One region of the Bacillus cereus group sp. BfR-BA-01316 genome, then DNA from elsewhere that is predicted to be linked to it. Evidence: predicted binding sites of a transcription regulator. Region 1 holds the regulator's gene; the other holds the start of a gene.

Region 1 (3,662 bases):
TGGTAATACAATACCACTTGCTGTTTTTTCTTCTGCTTGAACAAGTTCAATTACAACGCGATCACCTAATGGCTTTAGCATGAACAATAACCTCCTCATTTTGTTATGTAAATTTTATTTATTAGCACTCAAGTCACACGAGTGCTAACACACTTCTAATAATAAATAATCTCAATTTCTTTTGCAAGTAAAAAAATCATAATTTTTTCGCAAATTACTTTATGCACTTTCCTATATAGCATTACTTCTTCTACTACCTTTACTATATGAATCGTTGCTCCCACTTCTTGTATGTTACAATATGAAAGACACCCTAAGTTGTTTTCGCTAAACGTACAACTTTTTCCTGTCTCCTATTTTATTTTCAAATACTTATTTACAAAAAAAATATAATTCAAATGAAAGTTTATATCGTAGGTAGCATATTTACATGTTATCCTACCTTATCTCATACACTAGCGTTAGAAAGGATGGTTAAACCATTTGAAAAAACAATATTGGTGGATTATCGTTACATACATTTTAATGCAGTTATCAGGCATTGCCGGGTTACCGCTTCTCCTGAAAACTGGACTATATGATAATAGGGGATTTACTAGAGAGGAAAAAATTCAGCTTATAACTGGCCATTGGGCAATCATTAGCTTCTTTATTGCATTATGCATTGTACTTTGGTTACTTAGAACAGATATTCGTGACAGGCATTTAGATAAAATGCGCTCTACTGTTCCAGCTACAATTGGATGGATTTTTATCGGGTTCTTCTTAGCATTTTTCTCACAAAGTATCGCTGGTATGATTGAAATGTATTTACTAGGTATTAAACCTGGATCTGAAAATACAGCAAGGCTTATGGACATCGCAAGAACAACACCTTGGTTCCTTATTGTTGTATCTATAATTGGACCTATCTTAGAAGAAATCGTATTTAGAAAAATTTTATTTGGTACACTTTATAAGAAGTTTAACTTCTTTATTGCCGCTATCATTAGTTCCCTTGTATTTGCAGCGATTCATTTTGATTTTACTCACTTGTTGGTATACACTGCTATGGGGCTCGTATTCGCCTTTTTATATGTAAAAACGAAACGTATTATCGTTCCAATTGCAGCTCATGTTGCGATGAATACATTCGTTGCAGTCGCTCAAATTGTAGTAAGCAATGAGCAAATTCAAGAAATGATTAAAGAAGCCGAGAAAATGCAAGGCTTTATCGGAGGATTTTTTGTATGAGAAACTCACCATTGTTCATGGCTGCACTATACTTCCTTCTAGGATGTATCTTTACACGATTCGCCATTACGAACGTGACAGATACAATTTGGAATGTGTGGACAATACTATTTGCAGTTATGGCAACAATTGATTTTAATTTGGCACTTCGCCTTATCTTAGTCAAATTCACAAAGAAAAAACAATAATAAAACGCAGAGGTCGTCTCCTCTGCGTTTTATTGTGGATAATTCTTCAAAAAGTAAACAAGTGTTTGTAACTCTACAGCTAAATCAATATGATGAATTCTTATATTCTCTGACACATTTAATCGTGCTGGCGTGAAATTTAAAATACCATGCACATTCGTTTCTGCCAATCTATCTGCCACAGCTTGCGCTACTGTAGCGGGTACCGTTAATATTGCCACTTGTATATCAGTTGATAAACGTTCTTCTAATTCATCCAAATGATATACAGGAATTCCTCCGATTTCTGTTCCAACTTTCTCTTCACTAACATCAAACGCCATTTCAATTTTTGTATTATTGTTTTTCGTGAAATTATAATGTAAGAAAGCGGTCCCTAAATTACCTACTCCAATAAGTGCTACACGTGTTATATCATCTTGGTCGAGTGTTTCACGGAAAAATGATAATAAATAATTTACGTTATATCCATATCCTTTTTTCCCTAACGCTCCAAAATATGAAAAATCTCTTCGAATAGTTGCGGAATCAACCTTTACCGCTTCACTCAATTCGGCTGATGAAACACGTTGCTTACCAGAAAGAGATAAGTTTTGGATAAATCGATAGTATAGAGGCAATCGTTTGGCAGTGGCCTGTGGAATTTTTTGTTGATCCATATAACCTCTCCTCTCTTCCTATCTTTATTCATATACTTGAATCAAATACAGCAGTTTAGTACTCATGAATTTCCTTGTATAATAAAGAGAAGAAGTATTCTCTCTTTATTTTAAACTATACACTATTTTTAGTATGATTGAGAAATATAAACATGGCAAAGTTAAGAAATTATTTGAGGTGAAAACATTGATATTATTACAAGTGAATGGGCTTTCGAAATTATACGGTGCAGAAACGATTATTGCAAACATAAAATTGGAAGTACAAACAAAAGATCGTATCGCATTAGTCGGACGAAATGGAGCCGGAAAATCTACATTATTAAAAATAATAGCTGGTGAGTTATCTCATGATGGTGGTGAAATTATAAAACCGAAAGATGTCTCAATGGGGTATTTAGCTCAAAATACCGGATTAGAAACGTCTTTAACAATTTGGGATGAAATGTTAACCGTCTTTACACATCTACAGCAGATGGAGACAAAACTTCGAAGGCTAGAGCAAGAGATGGGAAAAGAAGAAAACTTTTCAAATGCGGCTATATACGAGAAATTATTAGCTGATTATGACCAATTACAATTAGATTATAAAGATCAAGGCGGCTATCAGTACGAAGCGGATATACGCTCGATTTTAAGCGGTCTTGGCTTCCCAGTTGAAACGCATCAGACGACAATTTCTACATTAAGTGGTGGACAAAAGACTCGATTAGCTCTTGGGAAATTATTATTAACTAGACCAGACTTACTTATTTTAGACGAACCTACAAACCATTTGGACATTGAGACACTAACATGGCTTGAACAATATTTACAAGGCTATCCTGGCGCGATTTTAATCGTTTCCCATGACCGTTATTTCTTAGATAAACTCGTTACACAAGTATACGAAATTTCTAATAAGGAAAGCCGACGATTTGTTGGTAACTACAGTAAATATTTAGACTTAAAATCAGCTCTATACGAGCAAGAGATGAAGCGTTATGAAAAACAACAAGATGAAATTACTAAACTGGAAGACTTTGTGCAAAAAAATATAGCTCGCGCATCTACGACAAAACGTGCTCAAAGTCGCCGTAAACAATTAGACAGAATGGAAGTATTAACTAGACCATTAGGCGATTCTAAATCAGCTTCCTTCCATTTCGATATTGAAAAACAAAGTGGAAATGATGTTTTACAAGTGAAAGATGCAACTATTGGCTATTATCAGGAACCGATTATTGAACATGTAAACATGCGCTTAACTCGCGGTGACAGTGTTGCCTTAGTTGGGCCGAACGGAATTGGAAAATCTACATTATTAAAATCCATTGTGAATAAGTTACAGCTATTATATGGAAACGTTGCTTTCGGATCAAATGTATCTGTTGGTTATTATGATCAAGAACAAGCCAACTTAACATCTTCGAAGCGAGTTTTAAATGAACTATGGGATGAATATCCCCTGCAACCTGAAAAAGAAATTCGCACTATACTAGGCAACTTTTTATTCACAGGGGATGATGTACTAAAACCAGTATCTTCTCTTAGTGGTGGACAAAAGGCTCGACTAGCTCTTGCAAAACTTATGATGCAAAAA
Region 2 (3,662 bases), on a different contig from region 1:
TAGTCCCCAAACTACAGCAATCACGATAGAAGCGATAAATGGGCTACCAGCTGAACTATCTTTAATGAATGCTCCAACTGTATTTAAAACTGGGCTAATATTTTGAGCTAACCAAATACCGACTAAACCAGAACCTAATATTGCTGCAAATGGAACGAGCATCATATCTAAAGCAGTTTTTCCACTTAATCGTTTACCAATATAAACTGCTAAAGTCGCTGTTAATAATGCACCAATTGGTTCGCCTGTTTTAATGATGAGACCAGCTTCAGTAATTGAAATTGAACCAGCTCCAATTGCTCCAGCTACCATCGCTGAGAAAATTACAAGTCCGTTTGCACCGAGCATAAAAGCAATCCCGGCTCCAATTGCTGGTGCCATAAGTGATTTTGCAACAACTCCGATTGTAATAAGTAACGGGATATCAACAATTCTTCCTATATTTTCGATCAGTAAACCAATTCCAAGGGATACGAAAATACCCTGTGCGATTCCGGCAGAAGCTTTAAACATACGAGACATTATATATTCCTTCATTTGTTTCACCTTCTCCTATAATTTAGTAACCAATTGTTTTCATATAATCGCGTAAAACATCGTTTGATTTTGCAAAGCGGCTTTCTTCATCTTCTAATAAGTTCAGTTCTACCACTTCTCTTATACCGTCTCTAGTAATAATTGCTGGTACTCCTGTACAAATATCGTATTCGCCATATTCACCATCTAAAATGGCTGAAACAGCGATAACACGGTGATCATCATTGAAGATTGAGCGAGCAATATACGCTAGAGAATTTCCAATTCCGTAATAAGTAGTTCCTTTACGTTTATAAATTTCCCATCCAGCTTTTGCAGTCTTCTCAACAATTTCATCTAAATCTATTTCACCAAAGCATTCTTTTTGTTCCTCTAAAATTTGCAGAATTGGTTTTCCACCAACAGTTACATGAGACCAAGCAACCATTTGAGAATCACCATGTTCTCCTAATGAATACCCATGAATACTACGAGGGTCTACATGTAACATTTCAGATAAAATTGTTCTTAAGCGAGAAGAATCTAGTGATGTACCTGTACCAATCACACGATTTCTAGGTAATCCAGATAGCTTCCACACTTGATATGTAATAATGTCAACTGGGTTCGATGCGAGTAAGAAAATGCCATCAAATCCACTTTCCATTACGCCGCCAACAACACTTTCCATAATCTTAGCGCTTGCTCCTAAAGTGTCTAAACGACTTTGTCCAGGCTTCGGCGCTGGTCCTGCTGTAATAATGACAATGTCCATATCTTTGCAGTCTTCATAACTTCCTGCATATACTTTTGTTCTTGTATTTGTAAAGTTAATGCAGTGCGATAAATCCATCGCTTCTCCAACTGCACGTTCATGATTTATATCAATTAACAATAGCTCTTCGCAGATTCCTTGATTCACAATGGAATACGCACAGCTTGATCCAACTAATCCAGTACCGATAATTGCAATTTTTCTTGTATTTCTTTTCATAGCAATCTCTCCTAATTGATCATATAATCTATTTCTTTTGTTCTTTACACTCTTCATTATAGAGATTCCCACGATAGAAACCATGGATACTTTGTGAAACATTGAACAAACTTTTGTCCTTTTTGTGAATTGTTATATTCAATTTTCGTCATATTTGTTACAACTGGAAAAATATTTATTACATATTTATTGACATGTACAAAACAAAAAAACGAGCGACTTCATTCGCTCGTTTTTCAGCACACTATTCCGCACTTAATTGACTTTTTAATTGTTGCACAATCATCGGATTAGCCGGTGCTGCTGGCTTATAATAACTTTTTTGCTTTGCGTATTCATACATATTACGTTGACGCATTTCATCTTGATTACGAATTTGAATTAACGTTTGATGTAACTGTTCATTATCAGACTGAGAAATATAATTTGCATAACTTGTTAAACTTGAATTTAACCCTGCTAAATAATCGTTTACCATATCTTTTTCATTCATTTCTCTCTTCCTCCTATCCTAAAAAAGTCATTAATTGCTGTTTCGTATTTCGTGCATCTTGTGCATCCTTTTGCAGCATTTGTTTCAGTTGTGGATCTGTACAAGCCTGTGCATACTGGTCCAATTTGTTAATGATTGTCGCATGTCCACCAATTAAATGACGTAAGTTTTCCACTTCAAGCTCTGTTAAATTTTGCATAGATCATACCTGCCTTTCTTTGTTCATTCGTCATTAGTATTTGGTTCTTTTTGGATTGTATGCGTTAACTTTTCCTACTTATAAACAAAATAAAAGATGAATAGCTAGGCCATTCATCTTTCATGCTAAATATTCGTTCAATTTTATAAAGAGGCAATCATACTTATACTCACAAGTAAGTTCCATGCAATATGTAAAATGATACTAGGTACAATAGATTGCGTCTTCTTATATAACATAGCAAATACAATCCCCATCATCATTGCTGTAATCGGATAACCATCATGAAGAATCCCAAAAATGAAGGAAGAACCCATGATACCAATTAGAAAATTATATTTTTTTCCAAAAACCGATATAAAATACCTCGAAATAAAATTTCTTCTATAACTGGTGTAATTATATCGGTACTTAAAATATATATAACACTTTGAATTATGCCATTTTGAAGAGGTATGTTTCCTAATTGTTCTTGTTGTTTCTCTGGGCTTTCAAAACTAAACACATCAAACATTAAATATTGTGATAAACAAATGATAATAACATCAATTAATAGATACAAGTATGTCTTCCCATTCTTCAAAACAGATATATCCCAAATGTTCTTAATAAAATGAAGCACTGGTTTATAAGCAAATGAAACAATAGTAACAACAGCTGCCTCAAATAGGGTTAAATAATAAACCTCTAAATTATTACGTATTGCTTCTTCTCCATAAATCCCAAGAGCTAAAAAAAGGAATAATCCCCCTATTAATAGGAACCCAAAAATACTTGCTATCATTACTAATAAATTTTTATATGTTAAATTGTCCGTTCTCTCTTCTACGCTATAAGCTTCTAATACTGTTTTACTCATACTATTCCTCCACTTGTTTTAATTCATTTTTATCTATAATTATTAATATGAATATATAAATAACATAACGAAAAATAAAATAAGAATAATATGCAATTTTACATATTGTGAAAACCCTGCATTCTATAGTTTTAGAATTCAAATTACTATATAATAATTATTAAATAAAAACTCCGAAAACTCATAACATCCTAGTTATCAAATCAATCACCTAAATTAAAAGTAGCACCTTTACAAAAATTCTTTCTATTTGTTATTACACCATCTTGCTTATTCACCATGACACTCGCATCATATAAAACTTTTTAATTGAAGGAGAGATAAACATGAAAACACATGACTTCCTTACAGAAATCCAGAAAAGCTCTGAGCCTAATCCATATCACGATCCTATCGTATTTATTTTCTTTGGCTTTTTCTTAGCTATATATACCTTTTTAAAGCCTGCAAAATAATATCATTTAGGAGTAGCACCACATTACCGTCAAGCTACCGAAACTGGTTACCCCCAAAACGAAAAAAATGAGTCGAATTCTTATAAACAATTAGAGAAAGAAAATTTTTTAGTTTTGGGAATACCTTAGACTCTTGGCTTGATGGA

Evidence for each region. Region 1 encodes Rex, which represses fermentation and respiration genes when NADH is low (regulators of the CRP and FNR family bind a similar motif). Its sites were predicted from a motif close to TTGTGAAATATTTCACAA; they were not measured.
Region 2: MR071_RS01080 (L-lactate dehydrogenase) is a predicted target of Rex. The motif match lies at 1,602-1,619, and genes of this name have one in related genera.

What each region holds. Positions count from the first base shown of each region.
Region 1 covers NZ_JAKUGX010000051.1:8,203-11,864, forward strand. Annotated here, with positions in the region: gene groES (co-chaperone GroES) at 1-81, opposite strand, end outside; gene MR071_RS24105 (CPBP family intramembrane glutamic endopeptidase) at 484-1,233, shown strand; gene MR071_RS24110 (YdiK family protein) at 1,230-1,421, shown strand; gene MR071_RS24115 (redox-sensing transcriptional repressor Rex) at 1,451-2,080, opposite strand; gene MR071_RS24120 (ABC-F family ATP-binding cassette domain-containing protein) at 2,268-3,662, shown strand, end outside.
Region 2 covers NZ_JAKUGX010000001.1:212,281-215,942, reverse strand. Annotated here, with positions in the region: gene MR071_RS01085 (PTS sugar transporter subunit IIC) at 1-537, opposite strand, end outside; gene MR071_RS01080 (L-lactate dehydrogenase) at 560-1,510, opposite strand; gene MR071_RS01075 (spore coat protein) at 1,755-2,003, opposite strand; gene MR071_RS01070 (hypothetical protein) at 2,017-2,202, opposite strand; partial or broken gene MR071_RS01065 (lysostaphin resistance A-like protein) at 2,346-3,061, opposite strand; gene MR071_RS25445 (hypothetical protein) at 3,388-3,516, shown strand.